Sporichthya brevicatena: one gene and its partner. The protein of the gene in region 2 interacts with the protein of the main gene of each other region in a pairwise test. Links are inferred from orthologs where the notes say so. Each region holds a gene or a part of one and is shown on either strand. Other genes may lie near its edges.

What was found. Proteins that work in one complex are often made in the same cells at the same time.
Region 1: the proteins of ABD401_RS15930 (region 2) and ABD401_RS21590 interact in binary tests that used the Escherichia coli proteins (3 or more experiments, as listed by UniProt). The link is inferred for Sporichthya brevicatena from one-to-one orthologs.

The regions. Positions count from the first base shown.
Region 1 is NZ_BAAAHE010000046.1:22,800-27,793, forward strand. What follows is about bases 622-3,419. They hold ABD401_RS21590 (glutamate-5-semialdehyde dehydrogenase), read left to right. Parts: upstream 622-1,289; coding sequence 1,290-2,549; downstream 2,550-3,419. Other genes in these bases: proB (glutamate 5-kinase), read left to right, coding at 622-758; ABD401_RS21585 (hypothetical protein), read left to right, coding at 782-1,174; ABD401_RS21595 (NAD-dependent epimerase/dehydratase family protein), read right to left, coding at 2,688-3,419. Also shown: more of proB, read left to right, coding at 1-621; more of ABD401_RS21595, read right to left, coding at 3,420-3,665; ABD401_RS21600 (hypothetical protein), read left to right, coding at 3,757-3,909; nadD (nicotinate-nucleotide adenylyltransferase), read left to right, coding at 3,977-4,543; ABD401_RS21610 (LCP family protein), read left to right, coding at 4,552-4,994. UniProt on the Escherichia coli protein: Catalyzes the NADPH-dependent reduction of L-glutamate 5-phosphate into L-glutamate 5-semialdehyde and phosphate. The product spontaneously undergoes cyclization to form 1-pyrroline-5-carboxylate.
Region 2 is NZ_BAAAHE010000026.1:65,247-70,821, forward strand. What follows is about bases 1,920-4,868. They hold ABD401_RS15930 (sulfate/molybdate ABC transporter ATP-binding protein), read left to right. Parts: upstream 1,920-2,876; coding sequence 2,877-3,860; downstream 3,861-4,868. Other genes in these bases: cysT (sulfate ABC transporter permease subunit CysT), read left to right, coding at 1,920-2,069; cysW (sulfate ABC transporter permease subunit CysW), read left to right, coding at 2,074-2,880; pyrF (orotidine-5'-phosphate decarboxylase), read left to right, coding at 3,933-4,763; mihF (integration host factor, actinobacterial type), read left to right, coding at 4,836-4,868. In the rest of the region: ABD401_RS15915 (sulfate ABC transporter substrate-binding protein), read left to right, coding at 127-1,203; more of cysT, read left to right, coding at 1,200-1,919; more of mihF, read left to right, coding at 4,869-5,153; gmk (guanylate kinase), read left to right, coding at 5,150-5,575. UniProt on the Escherichia coli protein: Part of the ABC transporter complex CysAWTP involved in sulfate/thiosulfate import. Responsible for energy coupling to the transport system.

The sequences.
Region 1 (4,994 bases), on a different replicon or contig from region 2:
AGCGGACCCTGTACCGGCTGCTGGAGATGCGGGCCGTCCCGATCGTCAACGAGAACGACACGGTGGCGACCCACGAGATCCGGTTCGGCGACAACGACCGGCTCGCGGCGCTGGTGGCGCACCTGGTCCACGCGGACCTGCTCGTGCTGCTCTCCGACGTCGACGGGCTCTACGACGGCGACCCCCGCAAGCCGGGCGCGACGCTGATCTCCGAGGTGCGGGGTCCGCAGGACCTCGACGGGGTCGTGCTCGGCCGGGCCGGGTCGGCCGGCGTCGGCACCGGGGGCATGACCACCAAGGTCGACGCGGCCCGTATCGCGACCACGGCCGGCATCCCGGTCGTCCTCGCCGCCGCGGCGTCCGCCGACGCGGCCCTCACCGGGGGACCGGTCGGCACCCACTTCACGAAGACCGGGCGCAGGGCGGCCACGCGCCTGCTCTGGCTCGCCCACGCGACCACCCCGCGCGGGTCGCTGACGCTGGACGCCGGAGCGGTGAAAGCCGTGGTCGGAGGCCGGAAATCGCTCCTGCCGGCGGGCGTGACGGGGGTCGCCGGGACGTTCGTCGCCGGAGATCCCGTGGACCTTCTGGACGAAAACGGTCACGCGGTGGCCCGCGGGCTGGTCAACTTTGATGCGGCAGAGATTCCGGGTCTGCTCGGGCGCTCGACCCGGGACCTCGCCGCAGAACTGGGACCGGCGTACGAACGCGAGATCGTCCATCGGGACGACCTGGTACTCCTCCGCCACTCTCCGTAACTGACCGGAATCGAAAGGCCACCGTGGACGATCCCTCAGGTGTTTTCCGCGGACGGTTGCGCGCCGTCGACGGCAACGGCGGTGACGGTGAGCGACTGTGGCACGTCACCGTCACGGTCGCCGGACCCGCGGTCTGCCCGGACGAGGTCCGCGCCGGGCTGGAGCGGCTCGGGCTCGACCACCCGTTCCTGATGTCGGGCCGCTACGCCGCCGACCGGGCCGAGGTCCGGTACTGGGAGGAGGCCCCGGACGTCCACGACGCCCTGGCCATGGCCCTGCGCCTGTGGGGGGAGCACCGCATCACCGCGGGCCTCCCGGCCTGGTCGATCGTCGGCCTCGAGGTCGTCGACCGCGAGACCTACCGCCGCCGCGGCGGCACGACGCCCCTGGTCAGCCCCGGCGTCCGCCCCTTCTGACCGCCCCCGGCCCCCCGGCCCCGTCAAAAAAGGGTGACACCCTTTTTTGACAGGGCGGCTGACCTGCGGAAATCGCGGTGCGAGGCGCGGACGGACGCGAACTAGACTCGCGGTCATGAGCGACGAGACCGCTGTCCTCGACACCGCCCGCCGGGCCCGCGTGGCCGCGACCGACCTGGCCGTGGCCTCCCGGGCCACCAAGGACGCCGCGCTGCACGCGATGGCCGACGCCCTGCTCGCCGCGGCGCCGCAGATCCTGGAGGCCAACGCCGCCGACTGCGCGCGCGCCGAGGCCGGGGGGACGCCGCCGGCGATCATCGACCGGCTGCGGCTGGACGACGGGCGCATCGCCGGCATGGCCCAGGGCCTGCGGGACGTCGCCGGGCTGCCCGACCCGGTCGGGGAGGTCGTCCGCGGCTCGACGCTGCCGAACGGCCTGGAGCTGCGGCAGGTCCGCGTCCCGTTCGGGGTCGTCGGGATCATCTACGAGGCCCGCCCGAACGTGACCGCCGACGGCGCCGGCCTGGCGCTGAAGTCCGGCAACGCGGTGCTGCTGCGCGGCTCGTCCTCGGCGAAGGCGTCCAACACCGCGATCGTGGCCGCGCTGCGCGACGGGATCGTGTCCGCCGCCCTGCCCGCCGACGCCGTCCAGCTCGTCCCCGGCGACACGCACGACGCCGTCAAGCACCTGATGCGCGCCCGCGGCCTGGTCGACGTCCTGATCCCGCGCGGCGGGGCGTCGCTGATCAAGTCGGTCGTCGAGGAGTCGACGGTGCCGGTGATCGAGACCGGCGTCGGCAACTGCCACGTCTATGTCGACGCGGACGCCGACCTCGACGTCGCCGAGAGGATTCTCGTCAACGCCAAGGCGCAACGCCCGAGCGTCTGCAACGCGGCCGAGACCGTCCTCGTGCACGCCGACGTCGCGGAGGCGTTCGTCCCGCGGGCCGTGGCGGCGCTGGGCCAGGTCGGCGTCACGGTCCACGGCGACGCCGAGTTCGCCCGCCTCGCCGGCGCCGAGGTGGTCCCCGCGACCGCCGAGGACTGGGACACCGAGTACCTCAGCCTCGACATCGCCGCCGCCGTCGTCCCGTCGCTCGAGGACGCGATCACCCACATCCGCGAGCACGGATCCGGCCACACCGAGGCGATCGTGACCCGCAGCCAGGGCGCTGCGCGCCGGTTCGTCGCGGCCGTCGACGCCGCCGCGGTCGTCGTCAACGCCTCGACCCGGTTCACCGACGGCGGGGAGTTCGGCTTCGGCGCCGAGATCGGCATCTCGACCCAGAAGCTCCACGCCCGCGGCCCCATGGGCCTCCCGGAGCTGACCAGCACCAAGTACGTCGTCACCGGCGACGGCCACATCCGCGGCTGACCCACCCCTGCGGGATGACGTCCCGCAGCGGTGGGGTGTCGGCCCTGGTGCGGGCTGACACGGGGGTCTGCGGGACGTCATCCCGCAGCGGTGGGGTGTCGGCCCTGGTGCGGGCTGACACGGGGGGTCTGCGGGACGTCATCCCGCGAGGAGGTGGGCCTCGATCTCGGCCGGGAGGCCGTGGACGGGGCGGTCGGGGCGCTGGGGCGGCCGGGGCTCGGCCTGGAGCCAGGCCCAGGTGTCGGCGACGGTGTCGCGGACCGGGCGGCAGGCCAGGCCGGTCGCGGCGGCGAGGGAGGTGTCGGACTCCAGGAAGCCGGCGAACTCGCCGGACTCCGGGACCCAGCAGGGCAGGTGGGTCCACGGCTGGGCACCGGCGGCCGCGAGGCGCTCCTCGTCGACCCAGACCAGCCGGGCGTCGGAGCCGGTCACCTCGACGCAGGCCTGCAGCAGGTCGGCCGTCGTCGCGTGCCCGGAGCGGCTGACGACGTCCACGGGGCCCGCGAGGTCTCCCGCGACGCCGTCCAGGAGCCAGCGGGCGAGGTCGCGGGCGTCGACGTACTGCAGGGGCCGCGCGGGCCGTCCCGGGGCCACCACGGGGCCGCCGCGGGCGATCCGGTCCAGCCACCAGGGCAGCCGGCCGATGTCCTCGTGCGGGCCCAGGATGAGCCCCGCGCGGGCGAGGACGGCGTCGGGGAAGACCTCGGTCAGGGCGAGTTCGGCGCCGCGCTTGACCGCGGCGTAGTCGCCGTCGGTGGCGGCCGGGTCGCCGGCGACGACCGGCGAGGACTCGTTTCCGTGCGCGCCCCACTCGTACACCGACAGCGACGAGACGTACCCGAGCCGGCCCGCGCGGCCCCGGAGCAGGCGCGCGGAGAGCCCGGCGACCGCCGGCGCCCCGGCCCAGGTGTCGACGACGGCGTCCCAGGTCCCGTCGCCCAGGGCGTCCGCGAGAGCGGCCTCGGACGTCCGGTCGGCGGTCCGGACGCGGACCCCGGCGGGCAGCGCGCCGGTCAGCCCCCGGTGCACCGCGGTGACCTCCCAGCCCCGCGCCAACGCGTCGTCCACGAGCGCGCGCCCGACGAACCGCGTCCCGCCGAGCACCAGGAGTCGCATGCCGCCCACTCTGCCAAGAAGGGGACGTGAAATGCTGCGTCCTGACGCCTGTCCGCAGTAGTGAGCCGCAAGATCCAGGAGAGCCGACGCCGTGATCGTGCAGACCGTGACCAACATCGTGGTTGCCGCCGAGGCCGAGCACGCCGAGCGCACCCAGCACGAGCCCTACCTGGTCGGGGTCTCCGTGTTCGTCGTGCTCACCCTGATGCTGCTCGGCACGCTGTCCTTCAACCGCCACAAGTGACGCCAGCCCGGCGGTGACCCCTGGTGCGGACGCTGCCGTGAGCGCGCCGGGACCTCGCCTCGGGGTGATGGGCGGCACCTTCGACCCGATCCACCACGGGCACCTCGTGGCCGCGGCGGCCGTCGCGGACTCCTTCGGCCTCGACGAGGTCGTCTTCGTGCCCACCGGGCAGCCGTGGCAGAAGGAGGGGCGCGAGGTCGCGCCCGCCGAGGACCGTTACCTGATGACCGTGATCGCGACCGCCTCGAACCCGCGGTTCTCGGTCAGCCGCGTCGACATCGACCGGCCCGGCCCGACGTACACGATCGACACCCTGCGCGACCTGCGCGACGCCTACGGCCCGGGCACCGAACTGTTCTTCATCACCGGCGCGGACGCGCTCTCGGAGATCCTCACCTGGCGCGATCCGGCGACGCTGTTCGAACTCGCCCACTTCGTCGGCTGCACCCGGCCGGGCCACGCGCTCGCGGACCCGGGCCTGCCCGGCGCGAAGGTGAGCCTGGTCGAGATCCCCGCGCTCGCGATCTCCTCGACGGACTGCCGCGCCCGCGTCGCCACCGACCGGTCCATCCAGTACCTCGTCCCCGACGGCGTCATGCAGTACATCGCCAAGCGCCGTCTCTACCGGTCGTGAGCCGCGGCATGAGCGACGACGGGCCGGAGACGCCCCCCGCGCCGGGGGAGCAGGCAGGCGAGAAGGCGTACAGCACCGAGCAGTTCGCGTTCGTCGAGGCCGACTCCGAGGCCGACGAGGAGGTCTCGAGCTGGCTGAACTTCATGCACTCGCGGGCCGGCCGGAAGGTCGACCGGCGGGAGCAGCGGCGGGAACGCCGGCTGCTGCTCGGGGTGACGCTGGGTCTGATCGCGTTGATCGCCGGGGTCGTGTTCTGGAAGCCGTGGAGCTCGTCGGGGGAGTCGGTCGACACCGGCCACCACGTGATGGGCCAGGACCGCGTCGCGGTGCTGTTCCAGGTCCAGGCCGCGAACTCGGAGGCCGCGACGTCGGCGATCCTGCTGCACGACCGGCGCGGGGGAGGCAAGGGCGCCCTCGTGACCGTGCCCGCCGACCTCGTCCTGCCCGTCGA
Region 2 (5,575 bases):
CGCCGGCGGACGGCGCTGGACATGTCCAGACATTTTGCACTCCGAGTCTGGACAGGAACCCGAGTGAGATGACAATCTCTAGCGAGTTGCTGGACATTGAAGACCAGTAACTCGATACTTCATGTCATGTTTACCGCCCGCCCGCGTGGCTCCGTCATGTCCCGCCGTCAGTTCACGGCCCTCTTCACCGGCACCGCGGGAGCCGTCCTCCTCTCCGCGTGCGGGGGTGGCTCCGACGACACCGTCGGCGGCTCCGCCGGCACCGAGGGGTCCTCGGCACCCCAGAGCGGGGGCAGCAAGGCCACGCTCTCGCTGGTCGCCTTCGCCGTGCCGAAGGTCGGCTTCGACAAGGTGATCCCCGCGTTCAACGCGACCGAGGCCGGCTCCGGTGTCTTCTTCTCCCAGTCCTACGGCGCCTCCGGCGACCAGTCCCGCAAGGTCGAGTCGGGGCTGCCGACCGACATCGTCCTGTTCTCCCTCGAGCCCGACATCACCCGCCTGGTCAAGGCCGGCCTGATCGACGCGAACTGGAAGGAGGACGAGTACCACGGCGTCCCGGCCAGCTCCGTCGTCACGCTCGTGGTCCGCAAGGGCAACCCGAAGAACATCAAGAACTGGGACGACCTGCTCCGCGACGACATCACGATCGTGAGCCCGAACCCGCTCTCGTCCGGCTCCGCGAAGTGGAACCTGCTCGCGCCGTACCTCTGGAAGAGCAACGGGGGCACGGACCAGCAGGCCGGCCTGGACCTGGTGAAGGGGCTCGTCAAGAACCTCAAGGGTCAGCCGAAGTCCGGCCGCGAGGCCTCCGAGCTGTTCACCGGCGGCACCGGCGACGTGCTGATCAGCTACGAGAACGAGGCGATCCTGCTCGAGAACGACGGCGAGGACGTCGAGTACGTCACGCCGCCGTCGACGCTGCTGATCGAGAACCCGTTCGCGATCATCAACAAGACCAAGAACCGGGCCGCCGCCGAGGCGTTCCGCGACTTCCTCTACTCCGACGAGGGTCAGCGCCTGTGGGGCCAGGCCGGCTTCCGCCCGGTCAAGGCGAACATCTTCTCCGAGTTTCAGGACAAGTACCCGAGCCCGGAGAAGCTCTGGAAGATCGACGAGCAGGGTGGCTGGGACAAGATCAACGCCGAACTCTTCGACGCCGACAACGGCCTGATCACCAAGATCTACACCGAGATCAACGCGTGAGCCTGACCGTCGACTCTCCGGGAACGCCGGCGCCCTCCTCGGCGCCGGCGCCTCGGCGTTCCTGGCGGCGCGCGTTCTCGCCGCCGGTCGGCGGCGTCGGTCCGGTGGGGCTCGGCGTCGCCACGCTGTGGCTCTCCCTCATCGTCCTGCTGCCGCTCGCCGCCGTCGCGACGAAGTCGTTCGAGAAGGGTCCGGACGGGTTCTGGGACGCGGTCACCGCGCCGTCGGCCAAGTCGGCGCTGACGTTCACCCTCGGCGTCTCGGTGCTGGTCGCTCTGATCAACGTCGTCGTCGGCACCCTGATCGCGTGGGTGCTCGTCCGGGACGAGTTCCCCGGCAAGGGCGTGGTCAACGCCCTCATCGACCTGCCGTTCGCGCTGCCGACGATCGTCGCGAGCATCGTCCTGCTCAGCCTCTACGGCCCGCGCAGCCCGATCAACGTCAACCTGGTCGCGACCAAACCGGCCGTCGTGCTCGCGCTGCTGTTCGTCACGCTGCCGTTCGTGGTGCGCACGGTGCAGCCGGTCCTGATGGAGCTCGACGCCGAGGCCGAGGAGGCCGCGGCCTCGCTGGGGGCGAGCAACGTCGTCATCTTCCGCCGGGTTCTCCTCCCGGCGCTGGCCCCCGCGCTGCTCTCGGGCGCGGGTCTCGCCTTCGCCCGCGCGATCGGCGAGTTCGGCTCGGTGGTGCTCATCGGTGGCGGCATCCCGCGCGACACCGAGGTCGCGTCGCAGTACATCGCCACGCAGATCGAGGTCGACCGCCCGGTGAACGCCGCGGCGGTGTCCGTCGCGCTCCTCGCGATCTCGTTCCTGGTCCTGCTGGTCCTGCGGGTCGTCGGCGCCCGCGCGGCGCGGAGGCACTGACGCCGTGCAGACCAAGACCTCCACGAAGCTGACGCTGCGTCTGCTCGCGCTGGGCTACCTCGGGGTCCTGCTCGCGGTGCCGCTGGGCATGATCTTCTGGCGCACGTTCGAGAACGGCTTCGGCCCGTTCTGGGACTCGGTCACGACGCCCGCGGCCCAGTCCGCGGTCCAGCTCTCACTGCTGATCGTGGCGATTGTCGTCCCGATCAACGTCGTGTTCGGCGTGATCACGGCGTTGGCCCTGGCCCGGGGGAAGTTCCCCGGCCGCGGCGTCGTCCAAGCGATCGTCGACCTGCCGTTCGCCGTGTCGCCGGTGGTCGTCGGCGTCTCGTTGATCCTGCTGTGGGGCGTCAACGGCTGGTTCGGCGCACTCGCCGAGAACGGCTTCCGGATCATCTTCTCGCTGCCCGGCATGATCCTGGCGACGATCTTCGTGACGTTGCCGTTCGTCGTGCGCGAGGTCGAGCCCGTCCTCCACGAGATCGGCGACGAGCAGGAGCAGGCCGCCGCGACCCTCGGTGCCTCGCGGTGGCAGACGTTCTGGCGCATCACGCTGCCGGCGATCCGTTGGGGTCTGGTCTACGGCGTCGTGCTCACGGTCGCGCGCTCGCTGGGGGAGTTCGGCGCGCTGACGGTCGTCGCGGGTGGTGTCCCCGGGGAGTCGCAGACCCTGACGCTGCTCGTGCACGCCCGCTACACCGACGACCGCAACACGTTCGGGGCGTACTCGGCCGCGACCGTGCTGATGGCCCTGGCCCTGCTCACCCTGCTCCTGATGACCCTCGTCAACCGCCGGAGGGCGAAGCAGTGATCACCGTCTCCAACGTCACCAAGTTCTACTCGGACTTCAAGGCTCTCGACGACGTCTCCCTCGTCATCCCGGACGGGTCGCTGACGGCGCTGCTCGGCCCGTCGGGCTCGGGCAAGACGTCGCTGCTGCGCGTCATCGCCGGGCTCGAGGAGCCGGACGCGGGGACGGTCGTGATCTCCGGCCAGGACGTCACCCACGTCCGCCCGCAGGGCCGCAACATCGGCTTCGTCTTCCAGCACTACGCGGCGTTCAAGCACATGACGGTGCGGGACAACGTCGCGTTCGGTCTGACGATCCGCAAGAAGCCGAAGGCGCAGATCGACGCCCGGGTCGACGAACTGCTCGGCATCGTCGGCCTCGCCGGCTACCACGACCGGTACCCGAACCAGCTCTCCGGCGGCCAGCGCCAGCGCATGGCGCTCGCCCGGGCGCTGGCGGTCGACCCGAAGGTGCTGCTGCTCGACGAACCGTTCGGGGCCCTCGACGCGAAGGTGCGCGAGGAGCTGCGGGCGTGGCTGCGTCGCCTCCACGACGAGGTGCACGTCACCACCGTCCTGGTCACCCACGACCAGGAGGAGGCGATGGACGTCGCCGGGCACATCGTGGTGATGAACGCCGGCCGCATCGAGCAGGTCGGCACGCCCCGCGAGGTCTACGAGAACCCGCAGACCGAGTTCGTCCTGCGCTTCCTCGGGCCGGTGGCGACCCTGCGCGGCCGCCTCGTCCGGCCGCACGACCTCGTCCTGTCCCGCCTGCCGGCGCCGGGGTCCGTCGCGGGCAAGGTCAACCGCGTCACGCACCTCGGGTTCGAGGTGCGCGTCGAGGTGCGGACCCACGACGACGAGCTCGTGACCGCCCAGCTGACCCGCGGCGAGGCGTGGCACCTCGGGATCGAGGCGGGGGACGAGGTGCACATCACCGCCGAGTCCTCGCCGCGACGGCCCGGCGCCGGAGCGGTGGACCCGATCGCGGCGCGGTGATCGCCGGGCTCGCGGTGAGCCCCGGTATCGCTGTCAATCTGCCTGTCACAGCCGAGGCGTAGGGTCGAGGGCATGACGGAACCCTTCGGCCAGCGGCTCTGGAACGCGGTCGCGGCGCACGGTCCGCTGTGCGTCGGCATCGACCCCCACGCCTCGCTCCTGGAGTCCTGGGGGCTCCCGGACGACGCCGCGGGGGCGGAGCGGTTCGGCCGTACCGTCGTCGAGGCACTGGCCGGTCGCGTCGCCGTGGTGAAACCGCAGTCGGCGTTCTTCGAGCGGTTCGGGGCGGCCGGGGTCGCCGCCCTGGAGCGCACCGTCGCGGACGCCCGGGCGGCCGGGCTGCTGGTCCTGCTCGACGTCAAGCGCGGCGACATCGGGACCACCGCCGCCGCCTACGCGCAGGCCTATCTTGACCCCACCAGCCCGCTGTGCGCCGACGCGCTGACCGTCTCGCCCTACCTGGGCTTCGGTTCGCTGCAGCCCTTCCTGGACGCCGCGACGGCCCACGGGGGCGGTGTCTTCGTGCTCGCCCTGACCTCGAACCCGGAGGGCCCGCAGGTCCAGCACGCGCGGACCGCCGAGGGACGCACCGTGGCCGGCAGCATGCTCTCCGCAGTCGCGGCGGTGAACGCCGGCCAGAGCCCCCAGGGCTCGATCGGCGTCGTCGTGGGCGCCACGATCGGTGACACCGCGGAGGACCTGGCGATCAACGGACCGCTGCTCGTGCCCGGCCTCGGCGCCCAGGGCGGCGGCGCGGACGACCTGCGCCGGCTCTTCGGTCCCGTCGCGCCGCACGTCCTGCCGAGCGTCTCGCGGGAGATCCTCGGGGCAGGCCCGGACCCGGCCGCGCTGGCGGATGCCGCCGCCCGGGCCGGTGACCTGTACGCAGCCGTTTTGCGGTAGCGTCGCCGCTGGTGGCACGGCGGATGCCATCACGAAGTCGAGTCCGAACGAGTAAGTCGAGGTGACCCTGCCGTGGCCCTTCCCCCGCTGACTCCCGAGCAGCGCGCCGCAGCACTTGAGAAGGCCGCCATTGCCCGGCGGGAGCGCGCTGAGGTGAAGAACCGGCTCAAGCACTCCGGGGCCTCCCTCGCTCAGGTGATCAAGGAGGGGCAGGAGAACGAGATCATCGGCAAGATGAAGGTCTCGGCCCTGCTCGAGTCCATGCCGGGTGTCGGCAAGGTGCGCGCGAAGCAGATCATGGAGCGCCTGGGCATCTCCGAGACGCGCCGCGTCCGTGGCCTCGGGACGAACCAGATCGCGGCGCTCGAGCGCGACTTCGGCTCGAGCTGAGGTTGTCCGCATCTGACGGGGCGTCGGTTTCGGCGCCGCGCTTGATCGTGCTCTCCGGGCCCTCGGGTGTGGGGAAGTCCACGCTCCTGGCCTACCTGCGCACACACAACCCGGAGTGGTGGCTGTCGGTCTCCGCGACGACGCGTTTCCCGCGTCCGGGGGAGCGGCACGGCGTCGAGTACTACTTCGTCAGCCGCGCCGAGTTCGAGGCGATGGCGGCCGCCGGCGACCTGCTGGAGTGGGCGGAGTTCGCGGGCAACCTCTACGGCACGCCGCGGCTGCCGGTCGAGGATCAGTTGGCCGCCGGCCGGTCGGTCCTCCTGGAGCTGGAGCTCGAGGGCGCGCGTCAGGTCCGCCAGGCGATGCCGGAGGCCCTGCTGGTCTTCCTCAAGCCGCCGAGCTGGGAGGAACTGGTGCGCCGG